Regions from separate parts of the Janthinobacterium rivuli genome, predicted to be linked through region 2. Evidence: predicted binding sites of a transcription regulator. Region 2 holds the regulator's gene; the other holds the start of a gene.

Region 1 (8,171 bases), 730 kb from region 2:
CCTCGACATATTCAATGCGCCGGGACCCGTGCGCCTGCGCGACGTGCCGCCCCTGCCCCTGATCATTTTCCCGCGCGCCATTTCTCCCGCCCTGCACGACGCCATCCTCGGCGTATTCCGCGCGGCCGGCATCACGCCGCAGATCGGCCAGGAAGCGATCCAGATGCAAACCATCGTCAGCCTCGTCTCGGCTGGCATGGGCATCGCGCTTGTGCCACAATCGGTATCGAATCTGATGCGCCCCGGCGTAGAATACAGGCCGCTGCAGGACGCCACGCCGCTGGTGGAAACGGGCCTGGCCTGGCGCCGCGACAATCCGTCCGCCGTGCTGCAAGGTTTCCTGGCGCTGCTGCGCAAGCAGTTCAGCGCGACCACCGATTAAATTAAGTGGCCGCTAAGGCAAAAAACCGCCAGCGCCCCCATACTACGCAACCTTGGCTTTAAACAAAGAAAGAAACCCCATGCTGATACACCCGATGCCCGACCCGATAGCCATCCAGATCGGCCCGCTCGCCGTGCACTGGTACGGCCTGATGTATGTGCTGGCCTTCGCCCTGTTCATTATCCTGGGCAGAGTGCGCATCAAGCAGCCGCATATCGCCGTGCTGGGCTGGAAGAAGGAAGACCTCGATGACATGCTGTTCTACGGCATGCTGGGCGTGGTGATCGGCGGGCGCCTGGGCGAAGTGCTGTTCTACCGTCCCGAATACTTCATGCACAATCCGCTCGAAATCTTCATGGTCTGGCATGGCGGCATGTCCTTCCATGGCGGCTTCCTCGGCGTCATCCTGGCCATGTATCTGTGGAGCCGCAAGGCGGGCCGCAATCTGTTCGACGTGCTCGACTTCATCGCGCCGCTGGTGCCGCTCGGCTACGCGGCCGGCCGCCTGGGCAACTTCATCAATGCCGAACTGCCGGGCCGCATCGCGCCGGACACCCTGCCGTGGGCCATGCAGTGGCCGGGCATTCCGTATCCCGTGCACCCGTCGCCGCTCTACCAGATGCTGGTCGATGGCATCCTGGTGTTCATCATCCTGTGGCTGTTTGCGCGCAAGCAGCGTCCGCGCATGGCCGTGGGCGCCATGTTCACCCTGCTGTACGGCTGCGCGCGCTTCTTCACGGAATACTTCCGCACGCCGGACTGGGAAGTCGTGTGGCTGGGCGTGCCGATCACGTCGGGCCAGATGCTGTCCCTGCCGATGATCATCGGCGCCATCGCGCTGCTGGTGTGGGCGTATAAAAGCCAGGTAATGGGCACGCCGCCCACCAAGGCCCGCCCGGCAAACACGTAACACCGCTGCTTCCCCGGTGGCGCGCCAGGCAGGTGCGCCACTATCTCCTTCCGCAACATTTCCCTCGACACAATAAAATTTCCTAGTGGAATAGACTTGCTGTTGACATATCGGTATCATCGTTTCAACGTGCCGCCACCGGGGATGCCTTGCCATGCTGCCTGCCGGACAAAAACTGAGGTACTCGATTGCGCTGGGCGCCGGCTATGTGCTGGCCCAGCTGGCCTTGACGGCGTGGGCCGGCGCACGCGCGCCCTGGGTCAGCTATGCGTTCAGCATCGTCGCGCCCCTGCTGGCGCTGGCCGCCTGTTGCCGCTGCGCCTATGTCAGCGCGGCAGGCGCGGCCAGGACAGGCTGGGCCCTGTTCGCCGTGGCCATGCTGTTCTGGAGCACCGGCATGATATTGTCGGCCTGGCAGGACCTGAGCGGCCAAGTGGCTTCCGACGCCACGTATTTTTCCGATTTCGCCTATTTCATGTACGGCGCGCCCCTGCTGCTGGCCATGTCGTCCGTGACGCACGAGCATCCCTCGCGCACCTTGCAATGGCTCGACGCCGTACAGGTGCTGCTGGCGGCCTACCTGGCCTATACGGCCATCTTTTCCGTGTCGCCCTTCGACCAGCGCTCGATCGCGCCGATTCCCGCCAGTCTGCTGGTGCTGACCTACAACGTGGAAAACCTGGCCCTGGCCTGCTGCGCCTCGCTGCGCCTGCTGGCGCACCGCCGCGATGGCGGGCAAGGCCGCTTTTACCTGCTGCTGGCGGTGTTCTTATGGTGCTATGCGGGCTGCGCGGCCACGTATAACTATCTGACTTTGCATGGCGCGACCGAAGCCTGGAGCGAGGTGCTGCCCAGCCTGCCCTTCCTGATCCTGGTGCTGCTGTCCATGCGCGTCACGGCGGCGCGGTCCGGTGCGGAAAGCGCACAGGCGCAGCAGACCCCGCAAAAGCTGACCCTGCTGATCGACAATTTCAGTCCCATCCTCTTTACGGCCGCCTTGCTGGGCCTGGGCTTTGCCGTCATGCGCGCGCATTTCTACCTGGCGGCGGCGTCGCTGTTCGTCGCGCTGCTGGTCCACGCGCTGCGCTCGGCCACCCTGCAAAGCCGCTACATGCAAAGCGAACTGGCCTTGCGTGCGGCGCATGACAAACTGGAAAAGCTGTCGCTGACGGATGGTTTGACGGGCATCGCCAACCGGCGCTGCTTCGACCAGACATTGCAGCTGGAATGGCAGCGCGCCGCGCGCAACCATCAGGGGCTGGCGCTGCTGATCATCGATATCGATTTCTTCAAAAGCCTCAACGATACCTTCGGCCACCCGTATGGCGACGCCTGCCTGGTGCGGATCGCGGCCGCCCTGCATTCCGCGCTGCCGCGCGCCAGCGACCTGGCGGCCCGCTTCGGCGGCGAAGAGTTTGCCGCCATCCTGCCCGCCACCGATGGCGACGGCGCGCTGGCGGTGGCGCACAAGATGCAGGAGGCGATCGCCGCGGCCGCCATCGTCCACGCGCCGTCGCGCGGCGGCCTGGTAACGGCCAGCATCGGCCTGGCCTTGCATGACGCAGGACAGACGCCGGAACAATTGCTGGCCGCCGCCGACCAGGCCCTGTACCGGGCCAAGCAGAATGGCCGCAACCGGGTCGAGGCTTAGCTTCCCAGCTTGCCGGTAATGACTTTCCATTGCGCCGGCGTCACGGGCGTGATCGACAGCCGGCTGCCCTTCTTGAGCAGCAGCATGTCTTCCAGTTCCGGCATCTGGCGCATCTCGGACAGGGGCAGCAGCGCCGTCTTCTTCACGCCGCGCACGTCGACGCTGATCCAGCGCGGTTGTTCTGGCGTGGCTTTCGGGTCGAAGTATTTGCCGCCCTCTTCAAACTGGCTGTGATCGGGATAGGCGCCGCTGGCCACTTCGGCCACGCCCGCCACGCCCGGCTGCGGGCAACTCGAGTGATAGAACAGCACGCCATCGCCCGGCCGCATGCCATCGCGCATGAAGTTGCGCGCCTGGTAATTGCGCACACCAAACCACGGCATGGTGTGCTGCGGCGCGGCCATCAGGTCGTCGATGCTCACTTCATCGGGTTCGGACTTCATCAGCCAGTATTGTTTCATGCAGACTCCGTATCAAAGCGACAGGCGTAAAAAAACGGTTGCGCATCATTGCTGCAACCGTTTTTCGTTTTCTTTCAAATTGGGCCCCGCCTGTGCCGCTATGCCGGCATCCCGAACCAAACGGTTCAAGGTGGTCACGTTAGTTCAATTTCGGGTTCGTCGAACGAGCGACGCTCACTCCCATCAAACAAAATTCGCAACCGATGCGCATAAATGGTTCAAGGAATATATGGCAATCGCGAACACCGCAGGGTAGACCCAAGTTTACTCCTTTGCTCGCGCATCGCAAAGACAAATCGTCGCGTGCACGCTTAAAAAAGGTTTTCCTGGGGCGTCAAGGCGCTATCCAATACCGTGTGCATGGCCGAGATTTTCTGCTTCACTTCCAGTATCGTCAATTCCGACAGCGGACCTTGCGGCGACTTCACGGAGAGGAATTCGGCGGCCACGCCCAGGGCGGCCAGCACGGCGATGCGGTCGTTACCCTTGACCTTGCCCGCGTCGCGGATGGCTTTCATTTTGCTATCGAGATAGATCGCCGCTTCGCGCAGCGCGCGCTCTTCGCCGTCGCGGCACACCATGCTGTAGGACTGGCCCATGATATTGACATCGACACGCGGCATTACGCTTCCTTCTCGTTCTCGGCAATATAGGCGCCCGCTTCCGAAGCGGCTTGCTCCAGGCCAGCTTGCACCAGTTCGGGAATTTTTTCCAGCAACGCTTCCACCCGCTCCTGCGCTTCGCGCATGCGTTGCACATACAGGGCGTTGTCGGCGGCCAGCGCGGCATTGTCCTTGCGCAGTTGCGCGTTTTCACGGCGCAGCGCATGGGTCATTTCGGCCAGCAGGCCTATTTTGTCGGATAATTCGTTGAATTCGGAAATCATGCCGCCACTATAGGGCGGACGCTCCATGGGCGTCAATCGAATCACGCCGCTGTCACACATATTTACATCAATGCAGGGCAGTTGGCGGACAATACACGCTTTTTCCGGCGCTTTTCGCCAAGTGCGCGCATCCGCCGGCGCAGCGATGGCAGCGTTTTACTCGTCGACGTAATCGGGTTCGATATCGAGACCGCCATAGCGGTTTTCGCAAGAGCGGCGCGTCAACTCCTGCTTGCCGCTCTTGCCGTCAAGCACCATCGTCAGGTCGCGGCAAGTACGGCTGTAGCTGCCAGGTTTGGCGTCCGTGCCCGAAGGCGTCAGGCGCACTGCCAGTGGCACCGCGTTGCCCAGGCCCTTGTTGCTCCACTGGCGGCTCTTGCCATCCTCTTCATCTTTCAAGGTGCGCACGGCGGCCTTCAGCAACGATGCTTGTTCTTGTGCATTCAGCCTGGCGATGGTGACGTCGGACAGGAAAGGCGGATACACGACGGGCGCCGGATCCTTGCCCTGCACATCCCATTTCCCGCTGTTCTGCGAACAGGTGCGGCGGCTCAGGTCCTGCGACTTGCCGCCCGCCGTGACGATGAATTTCAGGTCGCGGCACACATGCGCCTTCAAACTGTGCTCCGTCATGCCGGAATTGCTGAAGTTATACGTGACTTTGACCATCACGCCGCGGTCGCCGCCGTTGTCCCACACGTGCGCTTCCTGGTCGTCGTCGTCCTTGTTCAAGTCCTTGAACAAATCGCCCAGCAGCCTGTCTTTTTCCTGCGGCGTCAGGGTCGCCACGGTGATCTCGTCGGCGATGGTGGGCGTTTGCGCGGCGGCATTGCCCAGGCAGGCGAGGCCGATGAGGGTAGCGCCCAGCAGGCGCAGCGCGGAGCGGGAAGGCGGAAATGGCATGGCGTTCTTTCTCGTGCAAGTAGTCATATGTGGCGATATTGATATGCAATTACAATCATCTTATCAAATTCCATAGTGAAACTCTGTTTCCTGTGCGTACAGGAACGGCCCCTCTCCGGACGGCATGCTAGAGTCGCGCCTGTTGCTGACGCCCGGGAAGTTGGCTTGCGCCAGCGCAAACCCTGCGTAAATGCAGGCTGCGCAGAACGTCTATGTATATCTTCCCGGAGAATAAGCCCTTGAATAAGCCCCCTACCGTCCCTATAATTAGCACTCGTTAGTAGAGAGTGCTAACAAACTCTTTCGTAGTAATCCTCAGGACTGATGGTGCTTGCCAGACCACTGCAGGGAACGCTACGCGGCGGGCGACGCCGCGATGCACCACTGCCGGATACAGGCAAGGACAGGATGACATGGGGTTTGCTTGACCGTTGCGGGCTGCTTTCAACGGCGGTCACTGAAAGCAGGCCTGGCGCTGTGCCAGGCATGTATTCATTTAGCAACACCTATCCATTGAACTTTAAGGAGTTTTGTATGAATCTGCGCCCATTGAACGATCGCGTCATCGTCAAACGCCTCGACCAGGAAACCAAAACTGCGTCCGGCCTCATCATTCCTGATGCAGCTGCTGAAAAACCGGATCAAGGCGAAGTCCTTGCCGTAGGCAATGGCAAGATTCTCGACGACGGCAAAGTCCGTCCTCTGGATGTCAAAGTGGGCGACCGCGTCCTGTTCGGCAAGTACGCCGGCCAAACCGTCAAAGTTGACGGCGATGAGCTGCTGGTCATGCGCGAAGAAGACATCATGGCGATCGTCGTCAAGTAATTGTTTCCACGTTGTAGACAGATACATCCCGAAACTCAGGAGAATTGAACATGGCAGCTAAAGAAGTAGTATTCGGCGACGCAGCGCGCGCCAAGATGGTCGAAGGCGTCAATATCCTCGCCAACGCAGTCAAAGTCACCTTGGGCCCGAAAGGCCGCAACGTGGTTCTGGAGCGCTCGTTCGGCGCCCCTACCGTCACCAAGGATGGTGTATCGGTAGCGAAAGAAGTTGAACTCAAAGACAAGCTCATGAACATGGGCGCGCAAATGGTCAAGGAAGTTGCTTCCCGCACCAGCGACAACGCCGGCGACGGCACCACCACCGCAACCGTGCTGGCACAAGCCATCGTGCGCGAAGGCATGAAGTTCGTTGCCGCCGGCATGAACCCGATGGACCTGAAGCGCGGTATCGACAAAGCTGTTGCAGCGACCGTCGAAGAACTGGCGAAAATCGCCCGTCCTTGCACCACGACCAAAGAAATCGCCCAGGTTGGCGCGATCTCGGCGAACTCGGACTACTCGATCGGCGAGCGTATCGCTGAAGCGATGGAAAAAGTCGGCAAAGAAGGCGTGATCACCGTGGAAGACGGCAAGTCGCTGAACGACGAGCTGGACATCGTTGAAGGCATGCAGTTCGACCGCGGCTACCTGTCGCCATACTTCATCAACAACCCAGAGAAACAAGTTGCCGTACTGGACAGCCCATTCGTCCTGCTGTGCGACAAGAAAATCTCGAACATCCGTGACCTGCTGCCGGTACTGGAACAAGTCGCCAAAGCTGGCCGTCCACTGCTGATCATCGCAGAAGACATCGAAGGCGAAGCGCTGGCCACCCTGGTTGTGAACAACATCCGCGGCATCCTGAAAACGTGCGCAGTGAAAGCCCCTGGCTTCGGCGACCGCCGCAAAGCCATGCTGGAAGACATCGCTGTCCTGACCGGCGGCCAAGTGATCGCTGAAGAAGTCGGCCTGACCCTGGAAAAAGTGACCCTGGCCGAACTGGGCCAAGCGAAACGCATCGAAGTGGGCAAGGAAAACACCATCGTTATCGATGGCGCCGGCGAAGCTGCCGCTATCGAAGCACGCGTCAAACAAGTGCGTGTACAGATCGAAGAAGCGACCTCGGACTACGACCGTGAAAAACTGCAAGAGCGCGTGGCCAAACTGGCTGGCGGCGTTGCCGTGATCAAGGTTGGCGCAGCCACCGAAGTCGAAATGAAAGAGAAAAAAGCCCGCGTTGAAGATGCACTGCACGCTACCCGCGCTGCCGTGGAAGAAGGCATCGTGCCAGGCGGCGGCGTAGCCCTGCTGCGCGCACGCGCCAACATCACGGTCAAGGGCGACAATCCTGATCAAGACGCTGGTATCAAAATCGTTCTGCGCGCAATGGAAGAGCCACTGCGCATGATCGTGCAAAACGCTGGCGAAGAAGCTTCGGTCGTCGTGGCAGCCGTACTGGCTGGTTCGGGCAACTACGGCTACAACGCTGCCAACGGCACGTATGGCGACATGGTTGAAATGGGTGTTCTGGACCCAGCCAAAGTGACCCGTTCGGCGCTGCAAAACGCCGCTTCGATCGCTTCGCTGATGCTGACAACCGACTGCATGGTCTGCGAAATCGCTGACGACAAAGCAGGCGGCGGCATGGGCGGCGGCATGGGTGGTATGGGCGGCATGGGCGGCATGGACGGCATGATGTAATGTCCGGCATCCCCGCGCGCAGGCGACGGCGCGCAGGGATGCATACGCTGGGGAGACACAGCAGACCAAAAGCTGCCTTTCCCTCCCCGGCAGCCCCGAAAAGCTATCTTCTACGGAAGGTAGCTTTTTTTCGCCTGTTGGCCTGTTGATTTGGCAAGCCCGGCGATTGCCCGCCTGTGCGTTTTGCTTTAGCATGGCCGCCATCGTCCCTCTTTCTCACGCCCACCATCATGCCGCCACGCGCCTCCTCTTCCAGAACCACCATCATCGCCGGCATCCTGGCCGGCTTGCTGGCCGCCGGGCTAGTCGCTTTTTACATGCACCAGCAGTCCGCGCCGCACGAGGGCAATGCCCCGGCCGCGAGCAGCAACGCGGCGGCGCCAGAGCAGAACGCGCGCGCCGTCGATGCCTTGCTGGCTTTGCCGGAAATCAAGGCCTGGTCGGCGCATATCG
Region 2 (8,171 bases):
CAGACCCGGCGGGTCTGACCCCGGAATTATTTCAGGGTCAGCTTCAACGCCGGCTTTTCGCCATAATCCTCATAGCGCTCGTTGATGCCGGCGATACAGAACGTGATTTCTTCCAGTAAATCCGGCACTTGCGCCTTCATCGCTTCCGCATCCTGCACAACGATGTCGAGCACTTCGTTTGGTTTCAAACGGAACTGCGTCATGTTTTCGTCGTCGCGCAGATAGCTGAGGCAATCGACCCAGGCATCCATGCTGTTGCCGTAGAACTCGGGGAAACCGAAGGCTGGCACGCATTGCGCGTGAAAGCTCGCTGCGTCGGTGATGTCTTTTCCATTCAGGATGGCAGTGGCCATAGCTTCCTCAGTTCTTCAGCGACAGCACGTCCTGCATGTCGAACAGGCCGGTCGGCTTGTCGGCCAGGAAACGCGCGGCGCGCAGGGCGCCGTGGGCGTAGGTGACGCGGCTGCTCGACTTGTGGCTGATCTCGATGCGCTCGCCGATGCCGGCAAACAGCACCGTATGGTCGCCGACGATATCGCCGCCGCGGATGGTGGCAAAGCCGATGGTCGACGGGTCGCGTTCGCCCGTCACGCCTTCGCGGCCGTACACGGCGCATTCCTTCAAGTCGCGGCCCAGGGCGCCGGCCACCACTTCACCCATTTGCAGGGCCGTGCCCGACGGCGCATCGACCTTGTGGCGGTGATGGGCTTCGATGATCTCGATGTCGTAGCCTTCGGACAGGCTTTTCGCGGCCAGTTCCAGCAGCTTCATGGTGACGTTCACGCCCACGCTCATGTTCGGCGCGAACATGATGGCCGTCTTTTCGGCGGCGGCGGCAATGGCGGCCTTGCCAGCGTCATCGAAACCGGTGGTGCCGATGATCATCTTGATGCCGTGCTCGGCGCAATACGCCAGGTGCTGCAAAGTGCCTTCGGGACGCGTGAAGTCGATCAGGTAATCGGCGCCGGCCAGGCCGGTAGCCAGGCTTGACTCGATCAGCACGCCGGCAGGTTTACCGAGAAAGGCGGCGGCATCCTGGCCGACGGACGGCGAACCAGCGCGGTCGAGCGCGCCAGCGAGAACAGCGTCAGGCGCGTTGCTGACGGCTTCGATCAGGATATGGCCCATACGGCCGCTGGCGCCAGCGATGGCAATTTTCAGTTCAGTCATTTTATTCTCTTACAGCAACTTATTTGGTGGGTTCGGCAGCAGGTGCAGGTGCAGGCTCGGCGGCAGGCGCCGTTGCGGGTGCGGGTGCGGGTGCAACTTCAGGCTTGCTCACAGGAATGGCAGGGGCGGCGTCGGCCGGCACCGGCACGGCGCTTGGCGCCACGGGCGATGGCACGGCGGCGGCAGGCGCGTCAGCCTTGGCAACCTTGGCGAATGGCGACGGACCGGCGATGCGGTCGATGTATTCTTTTTCCGTCGGCAAGTTGCCGCCTTCGAAACGTTCCACTTTGCCATCCTTGCCGAAGTACACGACCACGCGGCTGCTGGTGGTTTCGCCACTGCCCCGGGCCAGGCGGAACGGGTAATCCCAGCGGTCGGCATGGAAGATATCGGTCAGCAGCGAGGTGCCGAGGACGAAACGCACCTGGTCGCGCGTCATCCCCACTTTCAACTGGGCCAGCATCTCTTCGGAGACGAAGTTGCCTTGTTGAATGTCAGGACGGTAGGGCGAGAAAAACCACATGAATTTTTGCAGCGGCGTGATGGTGGTCGTTTGTGCGCCCTGTTCGGGAACCAGTTCCTTGCCTTCTTTTTGAGCAGCTGCCGGCTTTTCGCCCAGAATGCCACGGCTGGCGCAGCCGGACATGGCCAGCGCGACACAGACCATGCCTGCCACGACTGGTGCTCGAAATGAAATACGGTGCCAGAGAGATGGCAATACAGCCGGTGTTACGCGCATAAATGACCTCAATTGGATGAACAAAACGCCAGGAGTGACCGGCCCGCCAAAAAAAAGCATATTTTGGCACTCCCCGACAAAACGCTATATGATAAAGCACCTGACCCACATACGAGCAACAAACATGAGTAACAATCCTAGTGATCTCAAGGCAAGCGGCCTGAAAGCCACCCTGCCACGGCTGAAGATACTCGATATCTTCCAGAGTAGCCCGGTACGCCACCTGACCGCGGAAGACGTGTATAAAATTCTGCTGGCCGACAATATGGATGTCGGTTTGGCAACTGTCTACCGCGTCCTGACGCAGTTCGAACAGGCTGGCTTGCTCAACCGCAACCATTTTGAAACCGGCAAGGCGATTTTCGAACTCAACGAAGGCTCCCACCACGACCACCTGGTGTGCCTCGACTGTGGCCGGGTCGAAGAATTCTTCGACGAAGAAATCGAAATCCGCCAGCAAAAAGTGGCCGAGGAGCGCGGCTTCAAGATCGCCGAACACGCCCTGGCCATCTACGGCAACTGCACCAAGACAGCTTGCCCGCACAAAACCGCCTGATCCACGCTTGCCGGTCCCACGGAGCGGCTGGCGCGTCAGGCAGTACGATCAATGATGGCTGAGCGCGCTTGACAGCAACTTGGCCGTGATATCGACAATCGGGATGACGCGTTCGTAAGCCATGCGCGTCGGCCCGATCACTCCCAGCGTTCCCACGATCTTGCCGTTGACTTCATACGGCGCCGTCACCACGCTCATCTCATCCATCGGCACCAGGTTCGATTCGCCGCCGATGAAAATCTGCACGCCCGTCGCCTTGCTCGACACGTCGAGCAGCTGCATCAAGCCCGTTTTTTGCTCGAACATGTCGAACATCTGGCGCAGCGAATGCATATTCGAGGACAGATCGCTCACGCTGAGCAAGTTGCGCTCGCCGGAAATCACCATGTCGTCGCTATGGTCGGCCATCGCTTCGCTGCCCGCTTCCACGGCCGCCTGCATCAGGCTGCCCATATCGTCACGCAGCTGGCGCAGCTCGCCCTGCAGGCGCACGCGCACGGCGTCGAAGGACAGGCCGCCATAATTCTGGTTGATATAGTTGGCCGATTGCACCAGTTGCGCCGGCGTATAGTCGGCTTCCGTCAGCAATAAACGGTTCTGCACGTCGCCGCCGGGGGCGACGATGACGAGCAGGATGCGTTTTTCGGACAGGCGCAAGAATTCGATTTGCTGGAACACGGATTCGCGGCGCGGACTGAGCACGACGCCGGCAAACTGCGACAGCGACGACAGCATCTGCGCCGCGTTGGCGATGGTTTTTTGCGGCTGCGGCGTCTGCAGGCGCATGCGCGACTCCACCATGTGCTCGTCCAGGTGCCGGACCGTCAGCAAGGTGTCGACAAAGATGCGGTAGCCGCGCGGCGTGGGGATGCGTCCGGCCGAGGTGTGCGGACTGGACACATAACCGAGCTCTTCCAAGTCAGCCATGATGTTGCGGATCGTGGCCGGCGACAGGTCGAGGCCGGAAATTTTCGACAAGGCGCGCGAACCGACCGGCAGGCCGTCGGCGATATATCGCTCGACCAGGGCTTTCAGCAGTGTTTGGGCACGTGTATCGAGTTGCATGGTGTTTTATTTAAGCAAGTGTTTTGTTAAGCAAGCGGCAACGAAAGCGGCCGAACGTGCAGCAACAGCGCCTATTATGCACGTTCGCCCGTCCTGCGGCGATCAATCTTCCAGTTGCCCCTGCAACCACAACAGCAATTCATTAAAGTTGGCGCAGATGGCGTCGGGCTGCACGCCGGCGGCCAGGTGGGCATCGCTGCCCTTGCGGTTCATCCACACGGCACGCATGCCCGCCCCCTGCGCTCCCGTCACATCGAAATACAGATCGTCGCCGACATACACGGCTTCATGGGGCGCCACGTCCAGCGCGGCGCAAGCGGCCAGGAAGATGCTGGCGTCGGGCTTGGCCACGCCAAAGTCGCTGGCGGCGATCGATACCTTGAAATGCTGCGCCAGGCCGATAATTTCAAGGTCCGCATTGCCATTCGAGATGGAGCCGACCAGCATACGCTGGCCCATCCAGGCCAGGCCCGGCAAGACGTCGTCATATGGCTGGACGCGATGACGGGCCGCAAGGAACTGCGCGATGGCGCCGTCGACCAGGGCGGGATCCTCGCCGGCCGCCTCGAAGGCGGCCAGCAGGCCCGCGCGGCGCAACTCGATCAGGTTGCCATGGAAATGCGGCTGCGCATTGAGCATGGCCAGGCGATGCTGGCGCAACACCTCGATGGAAAACTGCTGCGCCACCTTGGGCGCATGCGTGGCCAGCCAGTCGTGCAGCAGGGTTTCGGCGGCGGCAATCACGGGCGCGATAGGCCACAAGGTATCGTCGAGGTCAAACAGGATGGCCTTGGGCGGCACGGCGGGTTTTACAGGAGCAAGGGACATGGGACTCACAATGGGATGCTGCGTCACAGTGCGCAGGGTATAGCTATTGTCGCACCGATCGCCGCCGCCGGCATGGCTGCGCCCCCGTGAAATGGGGCCGGGCCAGCGCTTCCCGGCGAAAAATTGTTACAGGGTGATACAAGGCAAGATCATCCAGCTTGCCAGATAGACTAAAATAGGCGCCATTCCAATGCGGCGCCAGCGTCCGCGTTGCGCTACCCAACCTAATTCGTTTTGGAGACTGTATGAAAAATTTGTACCTGCGCTCGATGCTGGCGGCGGCTTGCGCCGCCACACTGGCAGCCTGCGGCGGCAGCGGCGGCAACCTGTATCTGCAAGTCCAAGTCTTCGGCCTGGCCAAGGATGGCCTGATTCTCCAGAATGACGGGGAACGCTTGCCGGTTACTGCTGGCCTGTCCACCGCTGTTTTCACCAAGCTGGTCAAGAACGATGACCGCTACGACATCACCATCGCACAACAGCCCAAGGGCGCCGTTTGCACGATTATCAATGGCGTCGGCAAGGCATCGAGCTACTCCGTGAGCACGGCCCAGGTGAACTGCAAGACCAACACCTACCTGCTTCGCGGCACGGTCACGGGCCTGAGCGCCGATGGCTTGCGTCTGGTGATGGGTTCCAACGGCACCACCCTGCTGGCTGGCGCCACCGCCTACGAATTCAGCGTTGATGACGGCGCCGCGTACGGTATTTCCATACTGGCTCAGCCAACGGGCCTGAAGTGCCGCTTCCAGGGTTCCAGCAGTGCGGACGGCAGCGATACGGTCGGCACGATGGGCTCCGCCGCCACGACCGCGGCCACACTTGACTGCACGCCGCAGTAATCCTTGCGATCCGTCACCTATTTTTTGGAGAAATACATGAAGTTATCCTGCTTGCGCCCACTCGCCGCACTGCTGCTGACCCTGGGACTGGCCGCTTGCGGCGGCAAGGCCTCGTATGACGTCAGCGGCACCATCACAGGCTTGAACAATGAAGGACTGATCCTGGCCAACGGCAGCGACACCCTGCCGGTTCCTGCGGGCAAAACAGAGTTTACCTTTATCAAGCGCATCGACTATGGCACCGACTACAACATCACCGTCAATAAACAACCAGCCCACATGACTTGCGGCATCAGCGGTGGTTCCGGTTCGGCTGGCCATTACATCAATATCAGCGCCGCGGTTACTTGCTCGCAAAACAAATATACCGTGGGCGGCACGGTTTCCGGCCTGACGGTGGACGGCCTGGTGCTGATTAACGGCAGTACGACAACAACGGTGGCCAAGGATGCCACGACCTTTACCATGTCCGGCTCGGTCGCCTATGGCGACACCTATGGCATCAGCGTCTCCGAAACCCAGCCAAAGGGGCTGAAGTGCACGGTACAGCCAGGTACAGGCGGCGGCACCATGGGCGAAGCGAATGTGACGACGGTGCAGATCGTTTGCAATCCGGCCTGAGTGGCGGCAACGGTAGCCGCTGCGCGGCTACCGGGAAGAGATATCACGGAAATCTATAGTTGATATTCCAAAGATAAATTGGAGTTATATGTGGCGATGCAGCATAATGCATCTGTCTCCTCCAACTCTTCCAAGAATTGGATTTAGCCCGCTTTTACCAGCGGGCTTTTTTTTGCCCAAAATTCCTCAAACGGGTTTATTCAAGCCCGGCTGCAACATTTGCACGATGCTGGAGAAATCCTGCTGCGCATAACCGGCTTGCGCATGCATCTGGTACAACTGCCGCACCAGCCCGCCCAAGGGCGTGGGCGCGTTCGCCGACAGGGCCGACTGCTGCGCCAGGCCCAGGTCTTTCAACATCAGCGCCGTGCCGAAGCCGCCCGTGTAATCGCGCGACGCGGGCGTGCCGTCCATGACACCGGGCCACGGGTTGTACACTTCCAGGGTCCAGTTGCGGCCCGAACTCTTGGCCATGATATCGGACAATACTTTCGGGTCCAGGCCATGCGCCACGCCCAGGTTCAGCGCCTCGGCCGTCCCCGCCATCAAGATACCCAGCAGCATGTTGTTGCAAATCTTCGCCACCTGGCCCGCGCCCGCCTCGCCCGCATGGAAGATATTCTTGCCCATCTTTTCCAACAAAGGCCGCGCCTGCTGCAAGGCCGCTACACTACCGCCGACGATAAAAGTCAGGGTGCCAGCCGCCGCGCCCGCCGTGCCGCCCGAGACGGGCGCATCGATCATGGCAAAGCCGCGCTCGCTGGCCGCCTGCGCCACTTGCCGCGCCACATCGGCGGCGATGGTGCTGCAATCGATGAACAAGGCACCGGGCTTGGCCGAATCGAGCACGCCACCGGCCGCCAGGTACAGTTCCTGCACGTGCTTATTGGCTGGCAACATGGTGATGACGGCGTCGGCCGTCTGCACGGCCGCGCTGGCGGACGCAGCCGCCGTGGCGCCCGCCTCGACGAGGGACGCCACTGCCGCCGGCGCCAGGTCGAACACGGACACGTGAAAGCCGGCGGCCACCAGATTGCGGGCCATCGGCGCGCCCATGTTGCCCAAGCCGATGAAAGCGATATGTTGCATGGTAAAAATCTCCTGTTGTTCTTTTAATGCAGGTCGCGCAAAGGATGGCTATCCCATGGCGCCGCGAAATATTCATTGAGATACGCACCGCTGACCTCGGCCAGACTGGCCGGCTGCCACTGCGGCGCGTTGTCCTTGTCGATCAGCAAGGCGCGTACGCCTTCGCGGAAATCGGCATGGGCGCAGCATTGCACGGCAACAATCAATTCCAGCTGGAACACTTGCGCCAGACTCATGTGGCGTGTGCGTTCACGCATGGCCCAGACCAAGGCCGCCGAAGTGGGCGCGCCCTTGTCGAGCGAGTGGGCCGCCTTTTGCAGCCAGGCCGAATCGCCGTCATACGCGGCAATGGCGGCCACCACTTCAGGCAAGGTGGGCGCTTGCGTCAGCACGGCGATGGCGTCGAAGTTGGCGCGCACTTCCGAGACGGGCAGCATGGATGCCGGCGCCGAGAAGCCGCGCAGCAAGCGGTTCAGCTGCTCGCTGTTCGCTTGCGGGCTGGCTTGCCATTGCGCCAGCGCCAGCGAGTCAAGCACCATGGCGCGCTCTTCCTGGCGCAGGAAATAGTCGCCCAGACCCGTGAACAGGGCGTCGGCCGCGTTCATCGGCACCCCCGTCAGCCCCAGGAACAGGCCGCTGCGCCCCGGCATACGGCCGAGGAACCAGCTGCCGCCCACGTCGGGGAACAGGCCGATGGTGATTTCCGGCATGGCGATGCGCGTGCTTTCCGTCACCACGCGATGGCTGGCGCCCGCCATCAGGCCCAGCCCGCCGCCCATGACGATGCCGCCGCCCCATACCAGCAACGGTTTCACGTACGTATGGATGCGGTGGTCGAGCCGGTATTCCTCGGCAAAGAAGGCCAGCGCCTGCGGGTTCGGCACGACATCCGGCTGCTCGACGACGGCCGTGCGCAGGCTGCGCACGTCGCCGCCGGCACAGAAGGCCTTGTCGGTCGACGATTGCAGCACCACGCAGGCGATGGCAGCGTCACTGGCCCAGCGCACGAGGGCGCCATCGATGGCACGTATCATGTCCAGGGTCAGGGCGTGCAGCGACTTTGGCGCGTCGAGGGTGATGACGCCCAGCTTCATGCCGCCGGGACAGTCGCGTTCTTCTATCTTGACGGTCTCAACCATTCTTCCACTCCGCCGGACGTTTTTCCAGGAACGCTTGCACGCCCTCTTTCTGGTCTTGCGTATCGAACAGGCCGAGGAACAAGGTGCGCTCGTCTGGCAAGGAATTGACCAGCGGATGGCTG

What was found. The regulator HrcA, encoded in region 2, represses chaperone genes, less so after heat shock. The targets are predictions, from matches to a motif close to TTAGCACTCNNNNNNNNNGAGTGCTAA.
Region 1: the regulator HrcA is predicted to act here: its motif matches at 5,461-5,487, upstream of groES (co-chaperone GroES).

The regions. Positions count from the first base shown of each region.
Region 1 covers NZ_CP121464.1:5,423,326-5,431,496, forward strand. Annotated here, with positions in the region: gene P9875_RS24615 (LysR family transcriptional regulator) at 1-382, shown strand, start outside; gene lgt (prolipoprotein diacylglyceryl transferase) at 462-1,292, shown strand; gene P9875_RS24625 (GGDEF domain-containing protein) at 1,447-2,943, shown strand; gene P9875_RS24630 (EVE domain-containing protein) at 2,940-3,404, opposite strand; RNA gene ssrS (6S RNA) at 3,484-3,661, opposite strand; gene P9875_RS24640 (cell division protein ZapA) at 3,716-4,027, opposite strand; gene P9875_RS24645 (DUF904 domain-containing protein) at 4,027-4,317, opposite strand; gene P9875_RS24650 (hypothetical protein) at 4,447-5,193, opposite strand; gene groES (co-chaperone GroES) at 5,728-6,018, shown strand; gene groL (chaperonin GroEL) at 6,069-7,718, shown strand; gene P9875_RS24665 (hypothetical protein) at 7,949-8,171, shown strand, end outside.
Region 2 covers NZ_CP121464.1:6,149,878-6,158,048, forward strand. Annotated here, with positions in the region: gene P9875_RS27890 (barstar family protein) at 27-353, opposite strand; gene dapB (4-hydroxy-tetrahydrodipicolinate reductase) at 361-1,170, opposite strand; gene P9875_RS27900 (outer membrane protein assembly factor BamE) at 1,190-1,837, opposite strand; gene fur (ferric iron uptake transcriptional regulator) at 2,034-2,465, shown strand; gene hrcA (heat-inducible transcriptional repressor HrcA) at 2,514-3,530, opposite strand; gene P9875_RS27915 (HAD family hydrolase) at 3,633-4,358, opposite strand; gene P9875_RS27920 (hypothetical protein) at 4,604-5,200, shown strand; gene P9875_RS27925 (hypothetical protein) at 5,237-5,821, shown strand; gene mmsB (3-hydroxyisobutyrate dehydrogenase) at 6,008-6,910, opposite strand; gene P9875_RS27935 (enoyl-CoA hydratase/isomerase family protein) at 6,934-8,049, opposite strand; gene P9875_RS27940 (enoyl-CoA hydratase) at 8,042-8,171, opposite strand, start outside.